DNA from 3 places in the Streptomyces cynarae genome. Region 2 is predicted to be linked to each of the others. Evidence: riboswitches for the same ligand, from Rfam matches in the RefSeq annotation. Region 2 holds a riboswitch; each other region holds the start of a gene.
What was found. A riboswitch is a leader RNA that binds a small molecule or an ion and turns the genes downstream of it on or off. The one in region 2 is predicted to bind cyclic di-AMP.

Region 1 (10,093 bases), 590 kb from region 2:
CCGGGTGCCGCGGCCGTCGTCGGAGGTGAGCGGATCACGGTCGCGCAGCTGGAGAGCCGGGTGGACGAGGTGCGCGCGGCCCAGCGCGCCGCCGCCACGGACGGCGCCCAATACCAGCAGGCGGTCGCCCAGACCAGCAGCCTCACCCGCGACACGCTGCACAGCCTGGTGCTGGACAGGGTCCTGGACCGCGCCGCGAAGAACGCGGGCGTGAGCGTCACCGCCAGGGACGTCGAACAGATGCGGGCGGGCCTCCAGGCGCAGGCGGGAGGCGCGAAGGAGCTGCAGACCGTGTGGTTGCAGCAGTACGGGGTGGCCCCCCAGCGCCTCGACGACAGCCTCCGTACGGAGGTCGAGGCGCAGAAGCTGGCCGCCGCGCTCGGCGCCGACATGAGCACGACCGAGGGCAAGGCCGCCTTCTGGAAGGCCATGTCGCAGGCGTCCCGGGAACTGCACGTCGACCTCAACCCCCGCTACGGCACCTGGGACGTGCAGAAGAGCAGCCTGGCGGACGCGAAGACCCCGTGGGTCAAGGAGGTCACGGCGGCGGCTGCGCAGCAGACGGCGTAGACGGGCGGTTCGGGAGCGGGGCCGGTAGGCGGGCGTCCGGGAGCGGTGTTCGGGCCTGTGGACGACTCCGGCGGCGATGGGCCCATGCCTGTGGACGACTCCGGGGGCCGTCCGTGGCGTGCGTTACGTTCGGAGGGTGAACGCAACCAGCTTCGAAGCGGCCCCGGGACCGGAGGCGACCGCCGAGCCCGGCCGGATCGTCCTGCTCACCACCAGCCACCGGGTCGCGCCCGGCCTCCTGTCCTGGCCCGCCTGGCAGGCACTGCACGCCGCCGACCGGGTCCTGTGCGCGGACGGCGCGCACCCGCAGCTGCCCTATCTGCGCGAGGCGGGCATAGCGGTCGAGGAGGCCGCCCCGAGCGCGCAGGAGCTGGTCGACGCCTGCGCCGGCGGCCGCACGGTGGTCGTCGTCGCCACGGGTGAGGGCGAGCCCGCGCTGACGGACGGCCTGGCGCGCCTCGCAGGATCGGGCCGCGTCCAGATGCCGGAGCTGGAGCTGCTGCCCGCGTCGTACGACCTCCCGGGCGCCCGTCTCCTGGACCTGGTGCAGGTCATGGACCGCATCCGCGCCGAGTGCCCCTGGTCGTCCCGGCAGACCCACCTGGGCCTGGCCAAGTACGGCATCGAGGAGGCGTACGAACTGGTCGAGGCGATCGAGGCGGGCGACCGCGAGGAGCTGCGGGAGGAGCTGGGCGACGTCCTGCTCCAGGTCGTCTTCCACGCCCGGATAGCCGAGGAGCACCCTGAGGCGCCCTTCTCCATCGACGACGTGGCGGGCGGCATCGTCGCCAAGCTGATCCACCGCCACCCGCACGTGTTCGGGGACGAGACCGCGACGACGCCGGAGGAGGTCAAGGAGCACTGGCTGCGGACCAAGGCGGTCGAGAAGCGGCGCACGTCGGTGACGGAGGGCATCCCGCTCGGCCAGCCGGGCCTCGCCCTCGCCGCGAAGCTGCACTCCCGCGTCCGCACGGCGGGTCTACAGGTCCCGCTCCCGCAGGGCGACGGCATCGGCTACGAGTTGCTGGCGCTGGCCGCGCGCGCGGAGGCGGAGGGCGTGGACCCGGAGGCGGCCCTGCGCGCGGCGGCACGCGCGTACCGGGACGCGATCCGGGAGGTGGAGAGCGGGGGCTCGAAGCAGTGAACGGCCAGACCGCCTCCCCGGCCCCCGAACTGTTCACCTGGGAGTTCGCCGCCGACCCCTACCCCGCCTACGCCTGGCTGCGTGAGCACGCCCCCGTGCACCGGACGAGGCTGCCGAGCGGTGTGGAGGCCTGGCTGGTCACCCGGTACGCGGATGCCAAACAGGCCCTGGCCGACCCGCGGCTGAGCAAGAACCCGGCGCATCACGACGAGCCCGCGCACGCCAAGGGCAAGACCGGCATCCCCGGCGAGCGCAAGGCGGAGCTGATGACCCATCTGCTCAACATCGACCCCCCGGACCACACCCGGCTGCGCCGGCTGGTCTCCAAGGCCTTCACGCCCCGGCGTGTCGCGGAGTTCGCGCCGCGGGTCCAGGAACTCACCGACCAGCTCATCGACCGGTTCGCGGGCAGGGGAGAGGCCGACCTCATCCACGAGTTCGCCTTCCCCCTCCCCATCTACGCCATCTGCGACATGCTCGGCGTCCCGCGCGAGGACCAGGACGACTTCCGGGACTGGGCCGGGATGATGATCCGCCACGGTGGAGGACCGCGAGGCGGCGTCGCGCGGTCCGTGAAGAAGATGCGCGGCTACCTCGCCGACCTCATCCACCGCAAGCGCCAGGCGCTGCCCGCCGAGCCCGGCCCCGGCGAGGACCTCATATCCGGGCTCATCCGCGCCTCCGACCACGGCGAGCACCTCACCGAGAACGAGGCCGCCGCGATGGCCTTCATCCTGCTCTTCGCCGGGTTCGAGACCACTGTCAACCTCATCGGGAACGGCACGTTCGCGCTTCTCGGGCACCCCGGGCAGCGGGCCCGTCTGCAGCGGTCGCTCGCCGCCGGGGAACGCGACCTGCTCGAGACGGGCGTCGAGGAGCTGCTGCGCTACGACGGCCCGGTGGAACTGGCCACCTGGCGGTTCGCCACCCGGCCGCTCACCGTCGGCGGGCAGGACATCGCCCCCGGCGACCCCGTCCTGGTGGTCCTGGCCGCCGCGGACCGGGACCCGGCGCGGTTCGCCGACCCGGACGTCCTCGACCTCTCCCGCCGCGACAACCAGCACCTCGGGTACGGGCACGGCATCCACTACTGCCTGGGCGCGCCCCTGGCCCGCCTGGAGGGACAGACGGCGCTCGCCACGCTCCTGACCCGCCTGCCGGACCTGCGGCTCGCGGTCGACCAGTCCGCGTTGCGCTGGCGCGGCGGACTCATCATGCGGGGCCTGCGCACGCTGCCCGTGGCGTTCACCCCGGTACCGGAGAAAGGTCACGAACGTCCCGCCGACAGCCGGACATGACACGGCGAACACGCCGATGGTCACAAGAAGGTGACAGGATCTCACCTCTGTGATCTTCACGTGATCTACGCTGCATTAACTTGTGACAAGCGATCTAGTGCCGATACGTTCACGCAGCAACGCGGCGGTTCGCACGCCACGGCCGTCGCGTCGGTCGATGCTGTCGTGTGAAAGGCAACCGCATGCTCTCCGGGAACGGTCGTCACCGTCGCCCCCGTCAGGCTCCGGCTCTCCTCGTCGCGGCAGGGGTGACCGGATCAGCGATCGCGATCCCGCTGCTCGGCGCCACCGGCGCGAGCGCGGCCACCGGCACCACCTGGGACCAGGTCGCGGAGTGCGTCAGCGGCGGCTCATGGAGCGCGGACACCGGCAACGGCCGCTACGGCGGGTTGCAGTTGACGCAGGACGACTGGGACAAGCACGGCGGTCTCGACTACGCGCCGAGCCCCGACCAGGCGAGCCGTTCGCAGCAGATCGCCGTCGCCGAGAAGGTCCTGGCGGCCCGGGGCGTCGGGGCCTGGGGCACCTGCGGCCTGCTGAACGGCCTGAGCAAGGACTCCGGCTCCGCCGACGTCGACACGGGTCTCGCCGGGGACTCGTCGTCCGGCGGCGGATCGTCCTCCGATTCCGGCCTCGACTCCGGCCTTGATTCCGGTCTCGACTCCGGCCTGTCCGACTCGTCTGGATCATCCGCGTCGGCCACTCCGTCGCCTTCTTCGTCCGCTTCAGTCTCCTCGTCCTCGCCCTCGTCCGGGGCGTCGACCGCCGACACCACCAAGAGCGCACAGCGGTCCGGGGGTGCGCCGACGGCGGCGACGAAGAGCGACGAGTCGGACGAGTCGGCACAGAAGAATGGCTTGCCGGGGGTGAGTTCGACCGAGACCTCGGGTGCCGGTCGCCATCGCGGCGACAACGCCGAAGAGGGTGCCGCGGACGGCCGTGCGTCGGACGGGTCCGGCCGGCACGCCTCACGCGGCACCGCGGACGCGCGCGACGCCGTCGACGGCTCGTACACCGTTCGCCCCGGGGACAATCTGTCGTCCATCGCCGACTCCCTTGACCTCAGCGGCGGATGGGCGGCGCTGTACGAGGTGAACAAGCAGACGGTCGGTGCCGACCCGAACCTCATCCTCCCCGGTCAGAGCCTTGCGCTCGACGCCGGTCCGGTCGGCGGGTCGTCCTGAACTGCCCCTTGTGTGGCGGAAGTTCGCGACCCACTTCGCGGTGAATGTCCTGTTTGGTGAAAGTGAGATATGAGTCTCATAAGCCCTGATCGTCTTTGAAATTCCGGCGATCGACTGCTTACGGTCGTGATCGCTCGCCACAGCGAGCCCCCGCGGTCGCAACGCCGAATCCTGCCAGCGGCCGTACGGGAACAGTCGTCGCGTCAAGCGCCGTAGGCAGGAGCGGGGGACCCAAGGTAGGCGCCGCGTCCGGGAGTTGACCGGAAGCGGCTCGGGGTGAAGCCGTGTCTCGCAAGGGGCACGGCCGGGCAACTCAACCGGCCCGAACCCGACAGCTCACCTCGCAGGCGTCGGTGAGGGGAACGAACCATGCTGTGTTCCGGCAACGGCAAGCACCGCCGCTCGTCCAAGGCCACCCGTGCCATCGCGCTCGCCGGTGTCGCCGGCGCTGCCATCGCCGGCCCGCTCCTCGCGGCCGGGAACGCCTCCGCGGCCACCGCCGCCCAGTGGGACGCCGTCGCCCAGTGCGAGTCCGGCGGCAACTGGCACATCAACACCGGCAACGGCTTCTACGGCGGTCTGCAGTTCACCAACTCCACCTGGGCCGCGTACGGCGGCACCGCCTACGCCTCCCGCGCCGACCTGGCCACCGAGGGCCAGCAGATAGCCGTCGCCGAGAAGGTCCTCGCGGGCCAGGGCAAGGGCGCCTGGCCGGTGTGCGGCAAGGGCCTGACCAGCGCCACGTACAACGGTTCCGCGGCCGGCGGCTCCTCGAGCAGCGCGAAGAGCGCCACCCCGAAGAGCACCACCACCCGCTCGACCGAGCAGCAGGCCGCCAACCGCTCCGCGCAGCGCCCGGCCCCGAAGAAGACCGTCACCACCCCGACCGGCCAGAAGGTCAAGAAGGGTGACGGCGAGTACAAGGTGGTCAAGGGCGACACCCTCAGCTCGATCGCCGCGAGCCACCACGTCCAGGGCGGCTGGAAGAAGCTCTTCGACCTGAACAAGGACATCATTCAGGACGCCGACCTGATCTACCCGGGCCAGCAGCTGCACCTGAAGTGACAGCCACCCGGTAGCCGGGCCACAGGCCCCTCCCGGGCGTGACCCCACCGTGGGGTCACGTGAGGCTCCACCCCCGTCCCCACGGGCTCCCCGCTCCGGTGCGTGTTCCCCCGTACGCGCCGGAGCGGGGCTTTCTGCTGTCCGGCCCCTTTGTCGTCCGGCCGCTTCGCCGCCCGGCCGCGCGGATTTCACCTCACTTTCCCCCCGACCCTTTGTTCCGGACAGGAACAATGTGTACCGTCACCCTGTCCACGGGACGGTCGGTAGGCCGGCCGACAGCCCGGGGCGGTTAGGCTCTAGTCGCAAGGCACAGCCGCAAGGCACACAGCCCCGCACTTCCAGCGTCACATCCAAGAAGGAGATGCTCGTGCCGTCCATCGACGTCGTCGTAGCCCGGGAAATCCTGGACTCCCGAGGCAACCCCACGGTCGAGGTCGAGGTCGGCCTCGACGACGGCAGCACGGGTCGTGCCGCCGTCCCGTCCGGCGCCTCCACCGGCGCCTTCGAGGCCATCGAGCTGCGCGACGGTGACCCGAACCGCTACCAGGGCAAGGGTGTCGAGAAGGCCGTCCTCGCCGTCATCGAGCAGATCGGCCCGGAGCTGGTCGGCTACGACGCCACCGAGCAGCGCCTGATCGACCAGGCGATGATGGACCTGGACGCCACCGACAACAAGGGCTCCCTCGGCGCCAACGCGATCCTCGGCGTCTCCCTCGCCGTCGCCCACGCCGCCTCCGAGGCCAGCGACCTGCCCCTGTTCCGCTACCTGGGCGGCCCGAACGCGCACCTGCTGCCGGTGCCGATGATGAACATCCTGAACGGCGGCTCGCACGCCGACTCCAACGTGGACATCCAGGAGTTCATGATCGCCCCGATCGGCGCGGAGTCCTTCTCCGAGGCGCTGCGCTGGGGCACCGAGGTCTACCACACGCTGAAGAAGGTCCTGAAGAGCAAGGGCCTCGCCACCGGCCTCGGCGACGAGGGCGGCTTCGCCCCGAACCTCGGCTCCAACCGTGAGGCCCTCGACCTGATCCTCGAGGCCATCAAGGAGGCCGGCTACGCCCCCGGCCAGCAGATCGCCCTCGCCCTCGACGTCGCCGCCTCCGAGTTCTACAAGGACGGCAAGTACCTCTTCGAGGGCAAGGAGCGCTCCGCCGCCGAGATGACGGAGTACTACGAGGAGCTCGTCGCGGCCTACCCGCTCGTCTCCATCGAGGACCCGCTGTTCGAGGACGACTGGGCCGGCTGGAAGGTCATCACCGACAAGCTCGGCGACAAGGTCCAGCTGGTCGGCGACGACCTGTTCGTCACCAACCCCGAGCGTCTCGCCCGCGGCATCGAGGAGGGCGCGGCCAACGCCCTGCTGGTCAAGGTCAACCAGATCGGTTCGCTGACCGAGACCCTGGACGCCGTCGAGCTGGCCCAGCGCAACGGCTTCAAGTGCATGATGTCCCACCGCTCCGGCGAGACCGAGGACGTCACCATCGCCGACCTGGCCGTCGCCACCAACTGCGGCCAGATCAAGACCGGTGCCCCGGCCCGCTCCGAGCGCGTCGCCAAGTACAACCAGCTGCTGCGCATCGAGGAGATCCTCGACGACGCCGCGGTGTACGCCGGCCGCTCGGCCTTCCCGCGCTTCAAGGGCTGAGACGAGGCCGGAGCAAGCCGCTGGGACAAGCCCGAGCAAGGCTTGGCCGGTCGTACGTACGTCCCCGTACTCGGTCCCGTACCGTGTGCGGGGACGTACGCGCGTGTGAAGGGGAGGCGGGAGACATGGCCGGGAAGGACCGCGACCGGTTCTCCACCGCGACCAGGCTCAGGCTGCTCGGCGAGCAGACGGCCGCCCGGGTCTACCGCTCCCAGACCCGGCGCCAGGCCCGCCGCTCCCGGCTCACCGGCCGCGCCGCGCTCCTCGCCCTCGTCCTGTGCTCGCTGATCGTGGCGCTGGCCTACCCGATGCGGCAGTACGTCTCCCAGCGCGGCGAGATCGCCGACCTGGAGCGGCAGCAGGAGCAGGCCCGCAAGCGCGTCGAACAGCTGCGTGACCTGAAGGCGCGCTGGCAGGACGACGCCTACGCGAAGCAGCAGATCCGGCAGCGGCTGCACTATGTGATGCCGGGGGAGACCGGCTACATCATGATCGACCCGGACGCGGTCAAGCCGTCGCGCGCGGACCGGACGACGGCCGTACGCCCCTGGTACGCCGGTCTCTGGGACGCGGTGGACAGGGCCGACAAGGCGGACAGGGCCGACGGTCCGACCGGTGAGCGCACCGCGCCCTGACGCGCCCGTCACGCGCCCGGACGCATCCCCCCGCACCCCTACGCACCCATGAGAAAGACAGCCCGAAAGAGAGCCATGGAAACCCCTCCGCCGCCCACCCCGCGCACCGAGCCGACGGACGCGGACGTCGAGGCCGTCAAGCAGCAGCTCGGGCGCCCCCCGCGGGGGCTGCGCGCGATCGCGCACCGGTGCCCCTGCGGGCAGCCGGACGTCGTGGAGACGGCGCCGCGGCTCCCCGACGGCACCCCGTTCCCGACGACGTACTACCTGACGTGCCCGAAGGCCGCCTCCGCGATCGGCACGCTGGAGGCCGACGGCGTCATGAAGGAGATGACCGAGCGCCTGGCCACGGACCCGGAACTGGCCGCCGCCTACCGCGCCGCGCACGAGGACTACATCGCCCGCCGCGACGCCATCGAGGTCCTGGAGGGCTTCCCCAGCGCGGGCGGCATGCCGGACCGGGTGAAGTGCCTGCACGTCCTCGTGGCGCACTCCCTGGCGGCCGGACCGGGCGTCAACCCGCTCGGCGACGAGGCCGTCGCGATGCTGCCGGAGTGGTGGCGCAAGGGGTCGTGCGTGGGGGCCGAGGTTTCCGAGGAGGACACCAAGTGACGCGGGTCGCCGCCATCGACTGCGGTACGAACTCCATCCGGCTCCTGGTCGCGGACGCGACCGTGTCCGACAGCGCCTCTGGCGCGGGCAGGACCGATGAGCTGGTCGACCTGGAGCGGCGGATGACCATCGTCCGGCTGGGGCAGGGCGTGGACCGCACCGGACGCCTGGCGCCCGAGGCGCTGGAGCGCACGTTCGCCGCCTGCCGGGAGTACGCCGAGGTCATCAGGAAGCACGGCGCCGAGCGGATCCGCTTCGTCGCCACGTCCGCCTCCCGGGACGCGGAGAACCGGGACGAGTTCGTCCGCGGCGTGGTGGACATCCTCGGCGTCGAGCCGGAGGTCATCTCGGGCGACCAGGAGGCGGAGTTCTCCTTCACGGGCGCGACCCGGGAGCTGATGGGCCGCACGGATCTGGCCACACCGTTCCTGGTGGTGGACATCGGCGGCGGCTCCACGGAGTTCGTCGTCGGCGACGGCCACGTGCGCGCCGCGCGGTCCGTGGACATCGGCTGTGTCCGTATGACCGAACGCCACCTCGTGCGGGACGGGGCGGTCACCGACCCGCCGACCGAGGAGCAGATCGCGGCCATACGGTCCGACATCGAGGCCGCGCTGGACCTGGCGGAGCAGACGGTGCCGCTGCGGGAGGCGCACACGCTGGTGGGTCTCGCGGGGTCGGTCACCACGGTCTCGGCGATCGCCCAGGACCTCCCGGAGTACGACTCCACGCGGATCCACCACTCCCGGATCTCCCGCGACCGGGTCCGTGAGATCACGAGTGCGCTGCTCCACTCCACCCACGCCGAGCGTGCGGCGATCCCGTCGATGCACCCGGGCCGGGTGGACGTCATCGGCGCGGGCGCGCTCGTACTGCTGGCGATCATGGAACGGATCGACGCGACGGAGGTCGTGGTCAGCGAGCACGACATCCTCGACGGCATCGCCTGGTCGATCGCGTAACCAACGCCGCCCCCCGGCGGTGGGGTGGTCGTTCGACCGGCGCGGTGGCCGATGCCGGAGCCGTGCTTCCGCACCCGGATCTTCCGTACGGTCGTACGGCGCCGGCTCGCCGCCGCGGGGCCCTGTGCCCGCGGGTCGGCCTGGCCGGTGCGGCGCGTCCATGCCTCGCTTCAGCGAGCCGTCCTCAACGAGCCCTCCTCAGCGAGCCGTCCTCAACGAGCCCTCCTCAGCGAGCCGTCCTCAACGAGCCCTCCTCAGCGAGCCGTCCTCAACGAGCCCTCCTCAGCGAGCCGTCCTCAACGAGCCGTCCTCAACGAGCCGCCCCGATTGAGCCGTCCCCAGCGAGTGGCCTCAGCGGCGGCCAGGGGACGACAGCCCCCGGGGACGGGACGGGCGGGGACGAGTAATCCCGGCCTCCAGCCCCCGAGCGGCCCGCACCCACTCCGCGCGCTGCGGCCCCGAGCCCGACTCCTCCTTCTCGCCACCCCCCTGACGGCCCCTCACGTGTCCTCATACCGAGATTTTTCTACTCGCCGGTAGCCTCCCCTGAGCAGGTTGGGTAACGTATGAGCACGGTTCCCGGGGCTTTTCCGGCCCCCGGCCGACAGGCCGCCGGAAAACTTCGTGAAGTTCTTCACAAGAGAAACGCCCCTGCTGGGCGACGATTCGCGGCCGTTGGGCCGTCCGTGTGGCTCATGGGGCCTCCGAGGCTCCTCGCGCCAGCGTGTCGGAGGGTGTCCCGAGGGGGTCGGAGAGGCCCTGTGCGGAGCCCCGGCGGGGCGCTTCGGAATCCGGAAGGGCAGCTCACGCGGCCTTGACAACGGACAGTTCCTCCCGGGGCCCGCTGCCCGGCACCATGACCTCGGTCACGTGGGCGGCGGAGTGTAGCAGATACCCCACCCGAGCTTGTGAAGGGGCGCACGAGCCACCCCCCTGAGGCGGGTGGATACTCGATGGCATGAGCACCACGGAGCG
Region 2 (10,093 bases):
GCGGGCGCGGCCGCTTTTGATGGCTCCGGTCTGACAGCGCGGCCGCAGGGCGCCGCCCGGGGTTTGAAGGCATTGTCAGTGGCGCAGTGCACTATCGAAACCGGGAGGTGGAGCAGGTGCGGGAGATCGCCTACGACTGCGACGTGCTGGTGATCGGTGGCGGAATAGTCGGCCTGTCGACGGCGTATGCGATCACGCGTGCCGCGCCGGGCACGCGGGTGACCGTCCTGGAGAAGGAGGCCGGCCCGGCCCGCCACCAGACGGGGCGCAACAGCGGGGTCATCCACAGCGGGATCTACTACCGACCCGGCTCCCTGAAGGCGCGGTACGCGGTCGGGGGCGCCGCCGAGATGGTCAAGTTCTGCGCGGAGTACGGCATCGCGCACGCCGTCACCGGCAAGCTGATCGTCGCGACCGAGCGGGAGGAGCTGCCGCGCCTGCACGCACTGGTGCAGCGCGGCCGGGAGAACGGCATTCCGGTACGGGAGCTGGGCGCCACCCAGATACCGGAGTACGAGCCGGAGGTGCAGGGGCTCGCGGCCATCCACGTGGGCACCACCGGGATCTGCGACTTCGTGGCGGTCGCCCGGCAGCTCGCGGAGGTCTCGGGCGCGGAGATCCGGTACGGGGCGGAGGTGGTCCGGATCGACCGGCGCGCCTCCCTGGGGGTCGCCGTACGCACGGGTGACGGGACGGTGCTCCGCGCGCGTGTACTGGTGAACTGCGCCGGGCTGCACTGCGACGAGGTGGCCCGGCTGACCGGGGACGACCCCGAGGTGCGGATCGTGCCGTTCCGGGGCGAGTACTACACGCTGCGCCGACCCGAGCTGGTGCGGGGGCTTGTGTATCCGGTGCCGGATCCGGCGTTCCCGTTCCTCGGGGTGCATCTGACCCGCGGGATCGAAGGAGAGGTGCACATCGGGCCGAACGCGGTGCCGGCACTGGCCCGCGAGGGGTACGGCTGGGGGGTCGTACGGCCTCGGGAGCTGGGCGCGACGGTGGCGTGGCCGGGGTCGTGGCGGATCGCGCGTCGGCACTGGCGGTACGGGGCGGGGGAGCTGCGGCGGTCGGTGTCGAAGGGGGCGTTCACCGAGGCCGTGCGGAGGTTGCTGCCCGCGGTGCGGGAGGACGACCTCGTCCGGGCGCCTGCCGGGGTGCGGGCGCAGGCGGTGCTGCGGGACGGGACGCTGGTGGACGACTTCCTGATCCAGGAGGGGGCGCGGGCGGTGCACGTGCTGAACGCGCCGTCCCCCGCGGCCACCGCTTCGCTGGCGATCGGGCGGGAGGTGGCGCGGCGGGCGCTGGTGGTGCTGGGGCGGGAGTGAGCGGTGCCCGGGCCGCGCCGCCACGGTTGGTTCCGCCCCCGCCGCCCCTCCCTTCCCGTCCCTGGGGGCTCCGTCCGTCGCCAGACCCCCGTCGGCTTACGGCCTCGTCCTCGAACTCCCCCAAGCTCTTCGAGCAGGGGGACCCCCAGACGGACGGGCTGGTTCTGGCTGACCGACCCCCTAAAATTGATCCCACTGTGTCTGACTCCCTCAACTTCGCTCCCGACGATTCCCAGCTCACCCCCGGTGGCGGCTCAGGTCGTGGTGCCGGCGCGTCCATTCGGCACACCCGGGTGAAGGGGGAGCCCCGGTTTCCCGACGGGCCCAAGGCCGATCCCGCCGGGTCGCACTTCGAGCGGCGGATCCGTAGCTTCCAGCCGCGGCGGAGCCGGGTGACGGCCGGGCAGGCGGACGCGCTGCAGCGGCTGTGGCCCAAGTGGGGGCTGGACATCGACGGGCAGCGGGTCATCGACCTCGCCGAGCTGTTCGGGAACAGCCGCCCCGTCGTGCTGGAGATCGGGTTCGGCATGGGTGAGGCCACCTCGGAGATGGCCGCCGCCGACCCGGACACCAACATCCTCGCCGTCGACGTGCACACCCCCGGCCAGGGCAACCTGCTGGCCCTCGCCGACCGGGCGGGACTGACCAACATCCGCGTCGGCAACGGCGACGCGATCATCCTGCTCCGCGAGATGCTCGCCCCCGACTCCCTCGACGGGCTGCGCGTCTACTTCCCCGACCCCTGGCCCAAGAAGCGCCACCACAAGCGGCGGCTCATCCAGCCCGACTTCCTCACGCTCGCCGCGAGCCGTCTCAAGCCGGGCGCGCTGGTGCACTGCGCCACGGACTGGGAGCCGTATGCCGAACAGATGCTGGAGGTGTTCACCGCACACCCGGGGTTCGAGAACACCCAGTCCGGCGGCGGGTACGCGCCACGCCCCGACTTCCGGCCGCTGACCCGTTTCGAAGGGCAGGGTCTGGACAAGGGTCATGTCGTGAACGACCTGCTCTTCCGGCGCGTACCGCACCGCGACCAGCCCACCGCCGAAGGCTGAGCGTCCGCGCGTCCGTTGGACACCGTCGCGGGCGGCTCCCCCGTCTCGTTAGGGTCGATGCCGTGGCCACCTTTCCCTCGTACCCGACGCACCCGGGCGGTGACGCCGCCGCCGGCTCGTTCGGGCACCCGCACTGGTGGCAGAGGCGGTGGGTGCGGTACGGGGCGCTGATCACGCTCCTCGCGCTCTCCGGGCTCGTCATCCTGGCTCTCGTACGGCAGCAGACCGGGACCGAGGGCTTCCTGGTCGGGCTGGGCCTCGCGGTCCTGCCCGTGCCGCTGCTGATCGCGGCCTTCCGCTGGCTGGACCGGGTGGCGCCGGGACCCTGGCGGAACCTGATCTTCGCCTTCGCCTGGGGCGCGTGCGCCGCCGCGCTCATCGCGATCGTCGCCAACAGTTTCGCCACCCGGTGGATAGCGACCGCGACCGCCGATCCGCACAGCGCCGACACGCTCGGCGCGACGGTGATAGCGCCGATCGTGGAGGAGTCCGCGAAGGCCGCGGCCGTGCTGCTGGTCTTCCTCTTCCGCAGACGGGACTTCACCGGGATCGTCGACGGAGTGGTGATAGCCGGCGTCACCGCCACCGGTTTCGCCTTCACCGAGAACGTCCTCTACCTGGGCACGGCCTTCGGCACCGACCAGATGAGCGGGGGAAGCGGGCTGGCGTCCGTCACGGCCGCGACCTTCTTCGTCCGCGTGGTGATGTCGCCCTTCGCACACCCGCTGTTCACCGTGCTCACCGGCATCGGCTTCGGCATCGCCGCGCTGTCCGCGGAGCGCCAGCACGTCCGGCGGGTGCTGACGCCGCTCTGCGGGCTGCTGCTCGCGATGGGCATGCACTCCATGTGGAACGGGTCGTCCACGTTCGGCCAGTACGGGTTCTTCGCGGTGTACGCGTCGTTCATGGTGCCCGCGTTCGGGCTGCTGACCTGGCTGGTCATCTGGACGCGGCAGCGGGAGCTGCGGACGGTGCGGGAGGAACTGCCCGCCTACGTGGTCGCCGGGTGGATGGGGCCGGTGGAGCCGTTCGTGCTCGGTTCGATGCGGGCGCGGCGGCTGGCCCGTGAGTACGCGAGGCAGCACTTCGGAAAGGACGCGGCGCGGTCGGTCGCGCGGTACGAGGCGTACGCGACGTCCCTGGCGTTCCTGCGTCACCGGGGACGCATGGGCCGCGCGGGCGCCGATTTCGTCGTACGGGAAAGGGAGTTGCTGACCGAGCTGTGGGCGCGCCGGGAGGTGGCGCGGCCGGCGCTGGCGCATGCGGCACGTGCGACGGCACCGGTGGCTCCGCCGGTGTGGCCGGGGTACGGACACGTGTCCTTCCAGGGCCCGCCGCAGTACGGCCCGGCGGCACCGCAGTACGGCCCTGCGATGCCGCAGTACGGTCCGGTGGCGCCGCAGTACGGTCCCGTGGCGCCGCAGTACGGCCCTGCGATGCCGCAGTACGGTCCGGCGGCGCCGTATCCGGAGTACAACCCCTATCGCTCCTAGGAGTTGGCGCCGGCTCGGCACCGCCCGATTCCGCCGTCTGCCGTGCTACGCCGACGCCTCCGTCAGCTTCGCCACGTCCTCGTCCGTCAGCGTCAGGTCCGCCACGGCCAGCAGCGCCGGCAGCTGCTCCACCGTCCGCGCCGAGGCGATCGGTGCCGCGACGGTCGGCTGGGCCGCCAGCCAGGCGAGGGCCACCGTCGGGATCTCGGCGCCCCGGGCCTCGGCGATCTCGTCCAGGGCCGTCAGGACCCGCTGTCCGCGCTCGGTCGCGAGGTGCTTGGCCGCGCCCTCCGCGCGCGCCGACTCCACCGTCGTACCCGGCCGGTACTTGCCGGTCAGGAAGCCCGAGGCCAGCGCGAAGTAGGGAACCGCCGCGAGCCCCGCCCGGGAGGCGAGGTCCTGCAGGGCACCCTCGTAGGTGTCGCGCGAGACCAGGTTGTAGTGCGGCTGCAGCGCCACGTACCGCGCCAGGTTCTCGCGGTCCGAGAAGTCCAGGGACTCCTGGAGGCGCTCGGCGGAGATGTTGGAGGCGGCGATGGCGCGCACCTTGCCCGCCTTCACCAGCTCGTCGAGCGCGCCGATGATCTCCTCGACCGGCACCTCCGGCTTGTCGAAGTGGGTGTAGTAGAGATCGATGTAGTCGGTGCCCAGACGGCGCAAGGACGCGTCGGCCGCGGCCTTGATGTTGGCGGCGGTCAGGCCCTGGTAGTCGGGGTGCTGGCTGACCTTGGTCGCGATGACCACGTCGGAGCGGTTGCCGCGCGCCTTCACCCACTTGCCGATGATGGTCTCGGACTCGCCGCCCTCGTTGCCCGGCACCCAGGCCGAGTACGAGTCGGCCGTGTCGATGAAGTTCCCGCCCGCCTGCGCGTATGCGTCCAGGACGGCGAAGGACTGCGTCTCGTCGGCGGTCCAGCCGAAGACGTTGCCGCCGAGGGACAGCGGGAAGACCTCGAGATCGGAAGAACCCAGCTTGCGAAGAGAAGTCATGCTCTGTGTCAGCGCCCGGACCGGGCCGGTGTCTTCCGGGAAGCCCGCAAAGATCTTGCAAACGAACGCGCTCTTCGCGGGGGTGGGGGTCAGGGGTTGAGGCCCTTGCCGCGCAGCCAGGCCAGCGGGTCGATCGCGGCGCCGCCGTCAGGGTGGACCTCCAGGTGCAGGTGCGGCCCTGTGACGTTGCCGGTCGCGCCCACGCGGCCGATGACGTCGCCCGTGCTGACCTTCTGCCCGACCGTGACGCTGATCGACGACTGGTGGCAGAACCACAGCTCGGTGCCGTCGTCGAGGGTGAGGATCGTGCGGTAGCCGTACGAGCCGGCCCAGCCCGCCTCCGTGATCGTGCCGCTGTGGACGGCCTTGATGAGCGTGCCGGTGGGCGCGGCGAAGTCCAGGCCGGTGTGGAAGCCGGAGGACCACATGGCACCGGCGTCGCCGAAGTGGGAGGTAAGGGTGTAGGAGGAGGTCGGCAACGTGAACTGCCGGGCGAGAGCGGCGAGCCGCGCGGCCTCCTCCGCCTTCTTCTTCTCGGCGGCGGCTTTGGCCTGCGCGTCGTCCTGCGCCTTGACCGCCGCGGCGGCGGCCTTCTTCACCGCTGCGTCCTCGGCGGCCTGCGCCGCTTTCTGCGCGATCCGGTCCTGCTGGGACTCGGCCTGCTGCATGATCCGGGCGCGCAGCGCCTCACCCGCGCCCTTCGAACCGGTGGCGGCGGTGGCATCACCGGCGTCGGTCCGGCCGACGCTGCTGAGAGCGGTGGCCGAGCTCTTGGGGGCGCCGGAGTCCTCGCCGATGAGCGCCTTGGCGGATTCCGTGACCGAGGAGAGGTCCGGCAGGGATATGGACACCGGCGGCTTGCCGGACTGCGCGGTGGCCATGCCGCCCGCGCCGACGGCGGCGATCACACCGACGCCGAGGACGGTGGAGCTGCGGGCCAGCCCGCCCCCGCGCTGCTTGGCGACGCGGTGCCGGCCGCGGACGGAGCGGATGGAGTCCTCGGTGGGGTTCCACTCCTCCCAGGGGCCCTCGTCGATACCGGGTGCGACGTCGAGCGTCTGCGTACTGTTCGGGGCGAACGAGGTGCTCTGGGCAGGCCGGTTGAACGCCACGTGGGCGCACTCCTTTCCTTCCGTCTCGCCTACCGGGTTAGCTGACGGGTTCGGAGCAGGAAGGTCTCCTACGCGCGTATACCGGCCGTGCGACACGGCGGTATCCGCGTGATTCACCCCAAGGTGGTGGTTCCCCGGTTCCCTCGCGGGATTCGGCAGGCGCGCACGGAGCCGCCTTCGGTGACGGCTGGGACGACCGCGCTGCGTTATCGAACGTTAATAGACGCGGGGCCTGGATTCCAAGCCGTTCAGGCAGATCCGTTCAGGCCGCCGGCCAGGACTTACACGGCCCGAACGGAGGAAATCGGGCGAGTCGCCTCCGCCTCAGCGGCCTCACAGATATTGACAGTATGTCAGTTGTTATGCGCAGGGGCACGGCTCACTCACTCGTCGTGACCGCGCTCAGGGGGCGGCCGGGTCGGCGCACGGCCAGCAGGGCCATGTCGTCCGTGCCACGGCCACCGGTGTGCCGGGCGACCTCGCGCGTGACGGTGCTCAGCAGGGCGCCGGGGCCGGAGAAGACCCGTCCGGCGAGGCGGACGGCGGGGTCGTAGAACCGGCCGTGCGCGTCCCGTGCCTCCGAGACGCCGTCGGTGTGGAAGAGCAGCGTCGAGCCGGGCGGGAAGTCCCACTCCTCCACCCGGTCGGGCCAGACGCCGAGGTCGCCCATGCCGAGCGGCAGGGCGGGCTCGCGGGCCTGAAGTTCTCGCAGGGAACCGTCCGGGAGCAGGAGCAGCGGGGCTGGGTGGCCTCGGTTGACGATGCGGACGACGCCGGAGCCGTGCGGGATCTCGGCGAGGACCGCGGTGGTGAACCCCTCGTACACGTCGGGCCCCTCGCGTCCGGCGCGGTCGCGTGACAGCGCCCGCTCCAGGCGCTGGGCGACGGCCTCGAGCGTGGGCTCCTGTTCGGCGGCCTCCCGGAAGGCGCCGATCACGACGGCCACGGCGGTCACGGCACCCATGCCCTTGCCGCGTACGTCGCCGACGACGAGCCGTACGCCGTGCGGGGAGTCCTGGACGGTGTACAGGTCGCCGCCGATGAACGCGTCGGCCTGGGCGGCCTCGTACCGGGCGGCGATGTCCAGCCCACCGATCCGGGCGGCGGGCTCGGGCAGCACCGCGCGCTGGGCGGCCTCGGCGATCTGGCGGGCGGAGGCGAGGCGGGCGACATTGCGGCGGACCAGCACGTTGATGAGGACGGCGAGGGCGGCGACGGTGACGACCGTGGCCACCTCGGTGACCTCGCCCGCCTTCCCGAGCACGCCGAGCCCGAGGTGGACCCCGAAGACCACGACGACGGCCGCCGTGCCGGTGAGGACGGTGCCGCGCAACGAGAACAGGGGTGCGGCGACGAGCGGCGCGGCGGTGAAGAGGGGGCCGGCCGTGTAGTCGGACGGGGCGAAGAGGTCGAAGCAGACCCCGGCGACGATCAGCAGCCAGGGCAGGGCCCGCAGAAAGGCCCGCGCGTACGAGATCCGCCGCTCCTCGGCCTCCGTGACGGCCTCCGCCTCGGCCCCTCCGTACGCCGGAACCGGAACGGTCCTCGTGCCGGGGGCGGGGAGGGGGGTGTCGGGATCGGGCATGGGGGCTCCGGCGGCTCCGGCGAGCCGGCCGGGTCTGCCGGGTCTGCCGCGACTGCCGGGCCGGCGGTCCTCGCGGTCGGGGAGACGCCCGCCGGACCGGTTGCTGCGGTCGGGGAGACGGCCGTCCAACCGGTCGTGACGGTCGGAGAGACGGCCGTCCGACCCGTCGTGACAGTCGGAGAGACGCCCGCCCGACCCGTCGTGACAGTCGGAGAGACGCCCGCCCGACCCGTCGTGACGGTCGGAAAGACGCCCGCGCGACCGCTCGTGGTCCTCGGCCCTCTCCTCACGGGGCCCATCGGGCCCACGCCGCTCGTCCGGATCTTCCTGCTCCCATGACCACCGCTCGCCTGCTCGCTGCACCACCCGTCCAGGCTTCCCGGAAGGGCGGCGGGGGGCGACCGCTGTGGGCCGGGCGGAGTAGCCGCCAGTGGGTGGAAGAGGGCCGGGAAACACCGAGGGCCGAAGTCCTTTCGGACTCCGGCCCTCGGCCTTCAGTAGCGGGGACAGGATTTGAACCTGCGACCTCTGGGTTATGAGCCCAGCGAGCTACCGAGCTGCTCCACCCCGCGTCGGTGATTCCAGTGTACGCCATGCGCGCGACAGGTAGTGCACGGGTTTCGCCCCCGCGCCTCCCACCAGCGGTTTCCGGCCGTACGCGGAGCTGCTCGGCCCCCTTCGAGGCCGTCAGGAACGGGCGGCCGGGGGCAGCAGATGGGCGTTCGGGGCCTTGGCGCGGTCCTCGTACTCCGGCAGCAGCACCACGTCCACTCCGGCGGCGGTCAGCACCGCGTTCCCGTCAGCCGACGCGACGAACGTGTCCGGTTCCCGCCAGGCGGTCACCACCCGCCGCACCCCCGCCTCGATGATCAGCCGGGCGCAGGGCGCGGGCCGGGACGCGCGGCGGGAGCACGGTTCCAGACTGCTGTACACCGTCGCGGAGGCCAGCCTCGGATCCGCCGGGTCCAGCTTCGCCAGCGCCGCTTCCTCGGCGTGCACCACCGGGTCGCCGCCCTCCCTGGAGTGTCCCCGCGCAAGTTCCGTGCCGTCGGCCGCGACGACCACCGCGCCGACGCTGAAGGCGGTCTCCGACGGGGGGCAATGGGCCGCCAGCTCGCAGGCCACCTCCAGCCACCGCCGGTCCGCGGCCGAGGCGAGCCTCCCGGCGCCGGGCGCGGTGGGCACGTACCGCATCAGCACCACGTCCCCGACCGCGCGTGTCTCCACCAGCCGCATCCGCCCCGGCGGGTACGCGCCGTGCCCGAACATCCGCGGGGCGTCCGGCTCCCCCACGAACAGCGGCGCCACCACGAGCTGCACCTCGTCCGCGAGCCCCTGCTGGAGCAGTCGCGTGTGCACGCTCCCGCCGCCCTCGACCATCAGCCGCCGTACGCCCTTCACGTCCCCGAGGTGGTCGAGCACGGCCCGCCACTCCACGTCCGGTCCGAGCGCGACCACCTCCACGTCCGCCGGCAGCAGACCGCTCAGCCGCCGGGCGCCCTTGTCCGTCGTGTAGACGGTCTTCGCGCCGCCCGTGTGCCAGAAGCGGGCCTCGGGATCGAGGTCCCCGGACGCGCTGACCGTGACCTTCAGCGGATACTCCGGCAGCCCGGCGGCGAGGCGGGCCGCACGCCGCTCGGCCGAGTAGACCAGCAGCCGGGGGTTGTCTGTGCGCAGCGTGCCCGCGCCGATGAGGATGGCGTCGCTGCCCGCCCGCACCTCGTCGACCCGGTCGAAGTCCTCCGGGCCGGACAGCAGCAGCCGTTCGGGCCCGGTGTCGTCCAGGAAGCCGTCGAGGGAGACGGCGGCGGACAACAGGACGTAGGGACGGGCCATGGCGACGCTCCTGGGTTCGGGACGAACGATCCGGTGAACGGGCAGCTTGGTTCAACTTTTAAACAATAACTACACTGTCAGTATGACGACCCGCTGGCTCACCCCCGAGGAACTGCGTGCCTGGCGCTCGTACCTGGCCGCGTCGTGGCTCCTGGAGGACGCGATCGACCGGCAGCTCCAGCAGCAGGCCGGCATGCCGCACCTTTACTACTCGGTCCTGGCCAACCTCTCCGAGGCGCCCGACCACCGTATGCGCATGACCGACCTCGCCGAGGCGCTGAAGATCACGCGCAGCCGGCTGACGTACGCGGTCACCCGGCTGGAGAAGGACGGCACGGTCCGCCGGGAGGGCTGCCCGACCGACAAGCGCGGCAGCGTGGCGATCCTGACGGAGGACGGCAGGGCGCTTCTGGAGCGTACGGCGCCCGGTCATGTCGACACCGTCCGCTCAGCCGTCTTCGACCACCTCACCGAGGAGCAGGTGGCCCAGTTGGAGGCGATCTGCTCCCGGATCACGGAGGCGCTCCAGCAGGACGAGGAGCGGTCGGCGTGCGGCGAGCTGCCGTGGCGCCGGCGTTCGTCCACGCCGTGACTCAGGCGACGGGCGACAGGTGACACAGGAAAACAGAGTTGCTTGAAGTTTAAAGCAGGGATAGAGTCTCGGCCGAGGTTGTGCTTCAAATCTGAAGCATGAGGC
Region 3 (10,093 bases), 840 kb from region 2:
GCTCAGGCTCGCCCGCGACTGGGGTGAGCACCCGGGCGTGATCCTCCAGGAGTACCTGCCCCGGGAGCAGGCCGAGGACTGGATCGTGCACGCCTACTTCGACCAGGACTCCACCCCGCTCGCCCTGTTCACCGGCGTCAAGGTGCGCTCCTGGCCGCCCCACGCGGGCATGACGGCGAACGCGTACGTCGTGGAGAACCCGGAACTCGCCGATCTCGCCGCACGTTTCATCAAACAGATCGGCTTCACCGGCATCGTCGACCTCGACCTGCGCTTCGACCGGCGCGACGGACGGTACAAACTGCTCGACTTCAACCCCCGCATGGGCGCCCAGTTCCGGCTCTTCGAGAACGAGTCGGGTGTGGACGTCGTCCGCGCCATGCACCTGGACCTGACCGGCCGCGCCGTACCGGAGGGGGAACAGCGCGCCGGCCATCGGTACATCGTGGAGAACATCGACCTGCCCGCCCTGCTGGCCTACCGCCGCAGCGGCTACACGACACCGCACGCACCGGCCCGTGCGAGCGGCACGGAACTGGCCTGGTTCGCGGGGGACGACCCGCTGCCGTTCGTCACGATGCTCGCGCGCTTCGTGCGGCCGGGCGCGAAGCACCTGTATCAGCTGTGGCGGACCAACCGCCGCGGCGGCACGACCCGTACGTCGTAGGCGTACGACCGGTACGCCACGGGCGTACGCGCTCCACCACGAAGTAGGCACGTCGCGTCCTGGGGAGGGACTTCGTGATTCAACCGGTAGCAGTCATCGGTGCCGGGCCGTTCGGCCTGTCCACCGCCGCCCATCTGCGCGGGCGCGGTATCCCGGTCCGCGTCTTCGGCGAGCCCATGGTCAGCTGGCGCGACAACATGCCCGCGGGCATGCTCCTGAAGTCCACCCCGGTCGCCTCGAACATCGACGCGCCCCAGCGCGGCCACACCCTGGCCGACTACTGCGACGCGGCGGGCATCCCCCGGCTGGTGACGGACGAGGACATCATCCCGGTCGAGACGTTCATCGCGTACGGGGAGTGGTTCCAGCAGAAGCTGGTGCCGGAGCTGGAGCGGGTCCGGGTGGTCTCCGTGGACCGCCGCAAGGACGGTGGCTTCGATCTCAAGCTGGACTCGGGCGAGTTGTTCACCGCTCGGGCGGTCGTGGTGGCGACCGGCCTGTCGGGCCTCGCCCACCTCCCGCCGGAGCTGGCCGCCGCGGCAGCCGACGGCCCCACGCCCACCGGTCCGGTCTCGCACAGCTCCCAGCACCATGACCTCGGCAGGTTCGCCGGCAAGGAGCTGCTGGTCGTCGGCGCCGGCCAGTCAGCGCTGGAGACGGCGGCGCTGGCGGCCGAGGCGGGCGCACGGGTGCGCGTGGTGGCGCGCGGGCAGGGCAGGGTCGCCTTCGGCGCGCCTCCGTGGGACCAGCCGAAGCTGCGCCCCGAGTCGCCCTTCGGCCGTGCCTGGTCCCTGTGGGCGCTGAGCTACTACCCCCACCCGTACCGCTTCCTGCCCGCCCGGACCCGCCACTACCTGGTGCGCCGCGTCCTCGGCCCGCTCGGCGCGTGGTGGCTGCGCGACCGCTTCCAGGAGAACGTCCAGGTGCGCGAGGTCGTCGGCATCCTCAGCGCGTCCGTGGCGGACGGCAGCCCGACCCTGACGGTCCGGACCCACACGGGCCGCACGGAGGAGATGACCGCGGACCACGTCATCGCCGCGACCGGCTACCGCGTGGACATCTCCGCGATGGACTTCCTGGGCCATGAGCTGCGCACACGCCTGGCGGTGAGCCGGGGCGCCCCGAAGCTCGGCGCGGGCCATGTGTCCTCGGTCCCGGGCCTGTACTTCACGGGCCTGCCGGCGGCGGCCTCCTACGGACCGGTGATGAGGTTCGTCTGCGGCACGGAGTTCGCGTCGGCGCGCCTGGCGAAGCATCTGGCGACGGCCCACGGCTGACCCCGGCCGACCACCGGACCACCGCGTGGCCCTTCCCCTCGGAAGGGCCACGGTTGTCGAGACGGATGCCGAGCGGTTCTCGGCAGCGGGGAGCGGAGGTCGGCCGGTTCACGGCGGGGTGGCCGTACGTCGGCTGGTTCGCGGTGAGTCGTGGGGGTGTTCCATCCGTATTCTCTGATCATGGCCGCACCCCTCGCATATTCACTCATCGCCACTGACCTGGACGGGACGCTGCTGCGCGGTGACGACACGCTCTCCGACCGGTCGAGGGACGCGCTGGCGCGGGCCGCCGCGGCCGGCGCGCAGCACCTCGTGGTGACGGGGCGTCCGGCGCCCAGGGTGCGGCCGCTGCTCGACGACCTCGGCGGCAGGGGGCTCGCGGTGTGCGGACAGGGCGCGCAGGTGTACGACGTCGGCGCGGACCGGCTGCTGTTCTCCGTCACCTTGGACCGGGAGTTGGCCGAGACCGCGCTCGGCAAGATCGAGGCCGAGGTGGGGCAGGTGTACGCGGCCGTCGACCAGGACGGCGTGGACGGGCTCACTCTCATCGAACCCGGCTACCGGATGCCGCACCCCACGCTGCCCGCGGTGCGGGTGCAACGGCGCGACGACCTGTGGTGCGCGCCCATCAGCAAGGTGCTGCTGCGCCATCACAGCCTGACCGACGACGAGTTGGCGACGGCGGCGCGCAGCGCGGTCGGTTCACTGGCGACGGTCACCATGTCCGGGCCCGGCACGGTCGAACTCCAGCCGTGCGGCATCACCAAGGCGACGGGGCTCGCGCTCGCCGCCGAGTTTCTGGGCCTGGGGCCGTCCCAGACCATCGCGTTCGGCGACATGCCGAACGACATCCCGATGTTCGACTGGGCCGCGCACGGCGTCGCCATGGCGAACGCGCACCCCGAACTCAAGGCGGTCGCCGACGAGATCACGAAATCGAACGAGGACGACGGCATCGCCGTCGTCCTCGAACGACTCTTCAGGGGCCGCTAGACCTCGGCCTCGGCCTCCGCCTCAGCCCGGTACGCGCGGCGCACAGCGTCAGTAGGCGCTGTGGACGTTGTCGATGGAGCCGTACCGGTGGGCGGCGTAGTTGCACGCGGCCGTGATGTTCGCCACCGGGTCGTAGATGTTCCAGGACGTGCCCGGCACGTGGTACGCGCGGAAGGTCGGGTCGATGACCTGGAGGAGGCCCTTGGACGGGATGCCCATCCGGGCGTTGGAGTCCCAGAGGTTGATGGCGGACGGGTTGCCCGACGACTCACGCATCACGTTGCGGTAGATGCCGTAGTAGGAGCCGGGGATCCTGTGCTGCCGCATGACGACCAGCGACTGACGGATCCAGCTGTCGAGGTTTCCGGCGCGCGTCGTCACGGTCTTGGCGGCGGCGGTCGTGGTCGTCGCGGAGGTGGGGGTCGCGGCGGAAGCGCTGGTCGCTCCCAGGACCGGAAGGGCCAGAACGGCGGCACCCGTCCCCGCGACAGCGAGGGCACGGGTGAGGCGCGCGGCCTTGGAGCGGCGGTCCCGACGGCGTGCGGGCAGGGCGAAAGCGGGCATGTCGTAGTCCTCTCCGGCGCCTGCGAGGTGAGCTGTCGGGTTCGGGCTGGGAGGTGCCCGGCCGTGTCCTCGGTGTCGAGGAATCGGCTTCACCCCAAGCCGTTCCGGCGCTGTGTCCGGTCCGGCGACTTACCTGGGTCCCCCGCTCCTGCCGTGGTGGTCAATGGATCGCGGGCGGCGGCAGGATTCGGCGTTCCGCTCGGATCGATTGGGAAGGTATGCGAGAGCACATGTCGGGAACAAGCCTCGAAGTCACACTCAGAGGTAAATGACCATGAAATGCGGGAATAAGGGATGTGATCCATATTGTTGAACACAGTTCAACTTGGCATAAGCAAATGGGAAGTTGGGATTCCGCATGCTCCGCACCACCTGTCGGTGGCGTGAGCTAATTCACTCGCGCCCTCCTCGATCGGCATGCCTAATTCGAGGCCCTGGGGCGGCAATTCGGACAAAAGGTTCGGCAGATGCCTTCAGGTGACGGTTTTCATGAGGGCGAAATATGGCAATTCGGACATTGCTCGGGTCTACGGGGATCGCACCCCCGGATCGGAAGGCGTGACCGGCGTCACGCGTCATGCCATCTCGTCCCGCCCCATGGATCTGTACGCGCGCGTGCCTGGAGGTTCCGCGCGTCCCCGTTGAGGCCGGGGGTGCGCCCGGCCGGGTGATGGTGCCGAGCGGGGCGGCCGGGGGCCGCGTGGCCCCGCGGGAGGCCTTGGGGGTGCCGGGCTGCTCCGGAGGCGGGATGCGAGGGGTGTTTCCGGGGGCCGGTGCGCGTCGCCGGCCACCGGGAGGGGCGGCTTTCCGCTATGTCGCTCCAAACCCGCTCGTATCACCTGATCAAGAACATGCCTCTCGTGATCCGATACGGCCCGGCCTGGAAGAGCGGGCACTCGTGGTGATCGAAACCCGACCGGATACGCTGACTTGAGTGATGGCGGCGACAGATCGACAAACTCGGTGAGCCGAGTCGTCCAGGCGACGTCATCGATCAAGTGACCGACCTCGATACCGACCGTGTGATCGTCAGCAGACGTCAGCAGACAGGAGACCTCACGTGACCGTCGTCGGGCCGTTCGGGCTGAGCGTGCGGGACCAGGCTCTGGAAGCCGATGTCCAGGCCGGATTGGCCGCTGTCGAGGAAGGGCTGCTCGACGCCACGAAGAGCGAGGTGCCCTTCATCACCGAGGCCGCGCAGCATCTCGTGCGCGCGGGCGGGAAGCGGTTCCGGCCGCTGCTCGTGATGCTCGCGGCACAGTTCGGTGACCCGTACGCGCCGGGGGTCGTCCCCTCGGCCGTGGTCGTGGAGCTCACCCACCTCGCCACGCTGTACCACGACGACGTGATGGACGAGGCCGATGTGCGGCGCGGGGTGGCCAGCGCGAACAGCCGCTGGGGCAACTCGGTGGCGGTACTCACCGGAGACTTCCTGTTCGCCCGCGCGTCCCACATCCTGGCCGACCTCGGCCCGGAGGCGGTCCGTATCCAGGCGGAGGCGTTCGAGCGGCTCGTCACCGGCCAGATCCTGGAGACGGCGGGCCCGCGGGACGGCCGTGACCCGGTGGAGCACTACCTCGACGTCCTCTCCGGCAAGACGGGCTCCCTGGTGGCGGTGGCGTGCCGCTTCGGCGCGATGATGTCGGGCGCCGACGAGACGGTCGTCGACGTGCTGACGCAGTACGGCGAGCGTCTCGGCGTGGCGTTCCAGCTGGCCGACGACGTCCTGGACATCGCCTCCGACTCCCACGAGTCCGGCAAGACGCCGGGGACGGACCTGCGCGAGGGCATCGCGACCCTCCCGGTCCTGCGCCTGCGCGAGCGTGCCCAGCGGCACGGGCTGCCGGAGGACGTCGCCCTGTGCGAGCTGCTGGACTCCGACCTCACGGACGACGCCCGCCATGCCGACGCCCTCGCCCGCCTCCGGGTCCACCCGGCCCTCGAGCAGGCCCGGCGCGACGCCGTCCGCTATGCGCAGGACGCCCGCTCGGCCCTGGCGCCGCTGCCGGACTGCGGCGCGAAGGCGGCCCTGACGGAAATGTGCGACGCGGTGGTGCACCGGGCGGGGTGACCCGCCAGGCGCCCCGGGCACCCCCGCCTGACGTGTGCCAGGTCACACGTCTTCCGGCGCGTCCGCACGACCCCTACGGGTGGGACGCCGTGCCGCGCCCGTCATGTCATACCCCAGGCGTACGCGGAGTTGGCCCCGCGGTCTGACGCTTCCCTCCCGGTGATTTGGTCATATGGAGAGGACCACCTCACAGGAGTCCGGGTGAAAATGGCGGCGTAGGGGGTGGGGGCACCTCCCTGTTCGAGCGAAGTCGAGAGCTCGGGGGAGAGTGCACAGACAGCAGCCGCCGCCGACGACGGAGGTAAGGCACACATGGCACCGTACGAATCCGACGACAGCACACCCGCCGGGGAGGTCGAGGACGTACGCGACGGGCGGCGCAGGGCCGCGCGGTACGTCGTCCCGGTCACGGTCGTGGGCGTGGCGGCGGCGACCATCGGGCTCGTCCCGGCGTTCGCCGGTTCCGGGGACCCCGACCTGCCGAAGATCAGCGCGCAGCAGCTCATCGAGAAGATCGCCAAGTCGGACGTCCAGCAGATGTCCGGCACGGTGACGATCAGCACGGACCTGGGCCTGCCCGACCTGGGCGGCCTCGAGGACAGCCTGGCCTCGGGGGCGCTCTCCAAGGGCGGGCAGGACAAGGGCGACTCGGCCGCCGACCCGAGCTCCAAGCTGCTGGAGCTGGCCTCCGGCACCCACACCGTGCGGGTCGCCGCCGACGGCCAGGACAAGCAGAAGCTGTCACTCATCGAGAAGGCCGCCGAGTACAGCGTCATCCGCAACGGCGACCAGGTGTGGGCGTACGACAGCGCGTCCAACCAGGCGTACCACGCGACCGGCGCGGGCGAGCACAAGAGCGGCGAAGCGGCGCCGAAGGACGTGCCCGCCACACCCAGGGACTTCGCCGACCAGGCACTGAAGGCGGCCGACAAGACCACCTCCGTGACGGTCGACGGCACGGCCCAGGTCGCGGGCCGGGACGCCTACAAGCTGGTCATCCGGCCGAAGCAGTCGGGTACGACGGTCGGCGCGATCAGCATCGCGGTGGACGCGAAGACCGGGCTGCCGCTGAAGTTCACGCTGACCCCGGCGAAGGGCGGCGCGGCGGTGCTGGACGTGGGCTTCACCCAGGTCTCGTTCGCCAAGCCGGCCGCGTCGACGTTCGACTTCACGCCGCCGAAGGGCACGAAGGTCACCCAGGGCGACGACCGGAAGACCGGGGAGGCCGGGAAGGCCGAGAAGCCCGAGAAGCCCGGGCACGAGGCGCAGCGTGAGGGCACCGGCGGAACGCCCTGGGGCGGCAGCGCGTCGAAGACCCTCGGCGAGGGCTGGAACGCCATCTACGTGTTCGACACCGGCAGCAAGGGCGGGGTGCCGTCCGGATCGCCGTCCGGTGACGGCGCGGCCTCCGGCTTCCTGAACTCGCTCGGCGAACACGTCACCGGCAAGTTCGGCTCGGGCACGGTCTTCTCCACCCGCCTGGTCAACGCCCTGATCACGGACGACGGCAAGGTATACGCGGGCGCGGTCACCAAGGACGCACTGGTGAAGGCGGCCGACGCGGGGAAGTGACCCCGTACGGCGCACGGACGAAGGGGAGCAGCAGAGCCCATGGAGGAACTGCCCGCCGCGGAAGCGGAGTCGAACGACTCACCGGCGCGGGCGGCGATCGACCCCGAGGCCCCGGTCATCGCCACCCGCGCCCTCACCAAGCGCTACCGCGGCGGGCAGCTCGCCGTGGACGGGCTCGATCTGACCGTCCCGGCAGGCAGCGTCTTCGGCTTCCTCGGGCCCAACGGCTCCGGCAAGACCACCACCATCCGCATGCTGATGGGCCTGATCGAGCCCACCTCGGGCTCGGCACGCGTGCTGGGGCAGCCCATGCCCCGGGCCACGCGCGCCGTGCTCCCGCACGTCGGCGCCCTCATCGAGGGCCCGGCGCTTTACGGCTTCCTCTCCGGCCGCGACAACCTCCTGCGGTACGACGCCGCGGACCCCACCGCCGACCCGCGCACCCGGCGGGCCCGTGTCGCGGCCGCCCTCGACCGGGTCGGCCTCGCGGCGGCCGCGGGCAAGAAGGCGAAGGCGTACTCCCTGGGGATGAAGCAGCGCCTCGGCCTCGCGGCCGCCCTGCTCCGGCCCCGCAGGCTCCTCGTCCTGGACGAGCCGACGAACGGCCTCGACCCGCAGGGCATGCGGGAGATCCGCGCCCTGGTCAGAGAACTGGCCTCCGACGGCACGACCGTCTTCCTCTCCTCCCACCTGCTGGACGAGATCGAGCAGGTCTGCACGCACGCGGCGGTGATGACGCAGGGCCGGCTGATCGCGCAGGGCGCGGTGGGAGACCTGGTGGCCGGGGCGCGCGGACGTCTCGTCGTGACCACCCCGGACGTCACCGACGCGGCACGTGTCCTGAAGGAACAGGGCGTGGCCGATGTGGTGGTGGAGGAGAACCGGGTGACGGCCGAGCCTCCGGACCGGGAACTTTCCGATGTGAACGCCGCGTTGGTCACGGCGGGAGTCCGCGTACGCGGCTTCGGCGTCGAACGTGCCTCCCTGGAGGACGCGTTCGTGGCGCTGACCGGGGAGGGGTTCGATGTCGCAGGCTGAGGCGGCCGGCGTGCTGCGCCGGACGAGCCCGCTGTGGACCTTCGGGCTGCTGCGGAGCGAGCTGGTGACCACGTTCCGGCGCTGGCGCACGCTCGCCCTGCTGGCCGTGCTCGCCGCCGTGCCGGTCCTGGTCGGGATCGCCGTGAAGATCGAGACGGGCGACGGGTCCGGCGGTCGGGGCGGGGGCGGCGGCCCGGCGTTCATCGCGCAGATCACCAACAACGGCCTGTTCCTGGTGTTCACCGCGCTCGCCGCGACGCTCCCGTTCTTCCTGCCGATGGCGATCGGCGTCATCGCGGGCGACGCGATCGCGGGCGAGGCGAACTCCGGCACCCTGCGGTACCTGCTGGTCGCCCCTGCGGGCCGTACCCGCCTGCTGCTCACCAAGTACGCCACGACGATCGCCTTCTGCCTGATCGCCACCCTGGTCGTCGCCGTCTCGGCGCTTGCGGTGGGCGCCCTGCTCTTCCCGCTGGGCGACCTGACGACGATCTCCGGTACGCGCATCAGCTTCGCCGAGGGCCTCGGCAGGGCCCTGCTGATCGCCCTGGTCGTCGCCGCGTCCCTGATCGGCGTCGCGGCCCTCGGACTGTTCATCTCCACGCTCACGGGCAGCGGCATCGCGGCGATGGCGACGACGGTGGGGCTGCTCATCACGGTCCAGATCATGGACCAGATACCGCAGTTGCACGCGCTCCAGCCGTACTTCTTCTCGCACTACTGGCTGTCCTTCGCGGACCTGATGCGCGACCCGGTCTACTGGCACGACCTGATACGCAACCTGGGCCTGCAGGCCCTGTACGCGGCCGTCTTCGGCTCGGCGGCGTGGGCGCGGTTCACGGCGAAGGACATCACGGCGTAGGCGCGGGCGGGCAGGGGCCGGGCGCGCCCTCACGGTCCACCGTCCCCGCCACTCCCCCCGGGGTCAGCCGCCCGGGCCGGGCCCGAGGTCGAGCAGCAGGGCCATCACGCCCACCAGCGTGGCGCTGCTGACGATCTCACCGCGTTCGATCATCGCCCGTACCTCCGGCAGCGGGATCCACTCCAGGCGGTCGGACTCGTTGCGCTCGGTCGGCTCGCCCACGCGCGTGGCGTCGTCCGTGCGGAACACCAAGTGCCGGCAGTCGGTGATCCCGGCCGCGGGCTGGGCGCACATCAGCGGCCGCAGCGAGCCCGGGCGCCATCCGGTCTCCTCCTCGAGTTCGCGCCCTGCCGCCGCGGCGGGCTCCTCGCCGTCCTCGACGAGGCCCATGGGCAGCTCCCAGGCCCACGTGTCGGTGACGAAGCGGTGCCGCCACATCATGAGCACGCGCTGTTCGCGGTCGACGGCTGCGGCGACGGCGACGTCCCGCAGCCGGACCACGTGGTACTCACAGCGTGTTCCGTCGGGCCGTTCGACGTCGAGCGCCCGCAGCCGCACCCAGGGCGTCTCGTACAGCGCCCGCTCGCCGTGCACGGTCCAGCGCATGCTCAGCGCACCCCCGATCCGCCGCCCGAGGGCGTGAACGGGCCGACCAGGCGGGCCAGTCGCTCGCACTCGCGGGGTGGCCGGCCGCCCAGGTCGCCGGTGCGCCAGGCCGGTACCCAGGGCACGCGGTGGACGCCGATCATCGACTCGATCGCCTTGACGCGCTGGGCGAGCGGGCGCGGCAGCCGGCCCGGCGCGTCCGCGACCAGCACGACGGCGTCCAGGGCGAGGCCTGGCGGGGCCGCGCCGCGCCGGAAGACGTCGAGGCACTGGAGGACCGAGCCCAGGCCGGTCGCGTGGGTGCGGGCGACCAGCAGCACCGAAGAGGGTTCGCCGTGCTCGGGACGGGGCCAGCCGCGGCCCGCGTCGAAGCCGCCGAAGACGGTGGCGAGCGTCGAGCTGCCGGCGCCGCCGTGGGTGGCCACCCAGGCGAACCGGCGTGG

Region 1: another riboswitch for cyclic di-AMP. It lies ahead of N8I84_RS17025 (LysM peptidoglycan-binding domain-containing protein); the one in region 2 lies ahead of N8I84_RS19645 (M23 family metallopeptidase).
Region 3: another riboswitch for cyclic di-AMP. It lies ahead of N8I84_RS23505 (transglycosylase SLT domain-containing protein); the one in region 2 lies ahead of N8I84_RS19645 (M23 family metallopeptidase).

What each region holds. Positions count from the first base shown of each region.
Region 1 covers NZ_CP106793.1:3,691,858-3,701,950, reverse strand. The annotation lists gene N8I84_RS17045 (SurA N-terminal domain-containing protein) at 1-570, shown strand, start outside; gene N8I84_RS17040 (nucleoside triphosphate pyrophosphohydrolase) at 707-1,714, shown strand; gene N8I84_RS17035 (cytochrome P450 family protein) at 1,711-3,012, shown strand; gene N8I84_RS17030 (LysM peptidoglycan-binding domain-containing protein) at 3,195-4,196, shown strand; cyclic di-AMP (ydaO/yuaA leader) riboswitch at 4,395-4,561, shown strand; gene N8I84_RS17025 (LysM peptidoglycan-binding domain-containing protein) at 4,566-5,261, shown strand; gene eno (phosphopyruvate hydratase) at 5,623-6,909, shown strand; gene N8I84_RS17015 (FtsB family cell division protein) at 7,035-7,544, shown strand; gene N8I84_RS17010 (DUF501 domain-containing protein) at 7,620-8,156, shown strand; gene N8I84_RS17005 (Ppx/GppA phosphatase family protein) at 8,153-9,118, shown strand; gene N8I84_RS17000 (NAD(P)/FAD-dependent oxidoreductase) at 10,077-10,093, shown strand, end outside.
Region 2 covers NZ_CP106793.1:4,285,679-4,295,771, forward strand. The annotation lists gene N8I84_RS19620 (MFS transporter) at 1-34, shown strand, start outside; gene lhgO (L-2-hydroxyglutarate oxidase) at 87-1,325, shown strand; gene trmB (tRNA (guanosine(46)-N7)-methyltransferase TrmB) at 1,523-2,380, shown strand; gene N8I84_RS19635 (PrsW family intramembrane metalloprotease) at 2,443-3,873, shown strand; gene N8I84_RS19640 (aldo/keto reductase) at 3,919-4,863, opposite strand; gene N8I84_RS19645 (M23 family metallopeptidase) at 4,953-5,975, opposite strand; cyclic di-AMP (ydaO/yuaA leader) riboswitch at 5,987-6,143, opposite strand; gene N8I84_RS19650 (PP2C family protein-serine/threonine phosphatase) at 6,355-7,560, opposite strand; tRNA gene N8I84_RS19655 (tRNA-Met) at 8,059-8,132, opposite strand; gene N8I84_RS19660 (dihydrofolate reductase family protein) at 8,248-9,396, opposite strand; gene N8I84_RS19665 (MarR family winged helix-turn-helix transcriptional regulator) at 9,479-9,988, shown strand.
Region 3 covers NZ_CP106793.1:5,122,170-5,132,262, forward strand. The annotation lists gene N8I84_RS23490 (carboxylate--amine ligase) at 1-667, shown strand, start outside; gene N8I84_RS23495 (FAD-dependent oxidoreductase) at 742-1,944, shown strand; gene N8I84_RS23500 (HAD family hydrolase) at 2,125-2,937, shown strand; gene N8I84_RS23505 (transglycosylase SLT domain-containing protein) at 2,986-3,501, opposite strand; cyclic di-AMP (ydaO/yuaA leader) riboswitch at 3,506-3,704, opposite strand; gene N8I84_RS23510 (polyprenyl synthetase family protein) at 4,562-5,572, shown strand; gene N8I84_RS23515 (LolA family protein) at 5,885-7,144, shown strand; gene N8I84_RS23520 (ABC transporter ATP-binding protein) at 7,184-8,182, shown strand; gene N8I84_RS23525 (ABC transporter permease) at 8,169-9,044, shown strand; gene N8I84_RS23530 (NUDIX hydrolase) at 9,108-9,650, opposite strand; gene N8I84_RS23535 (DUF6668 family protein) at 9,653-10,093, opposite strand, start outside.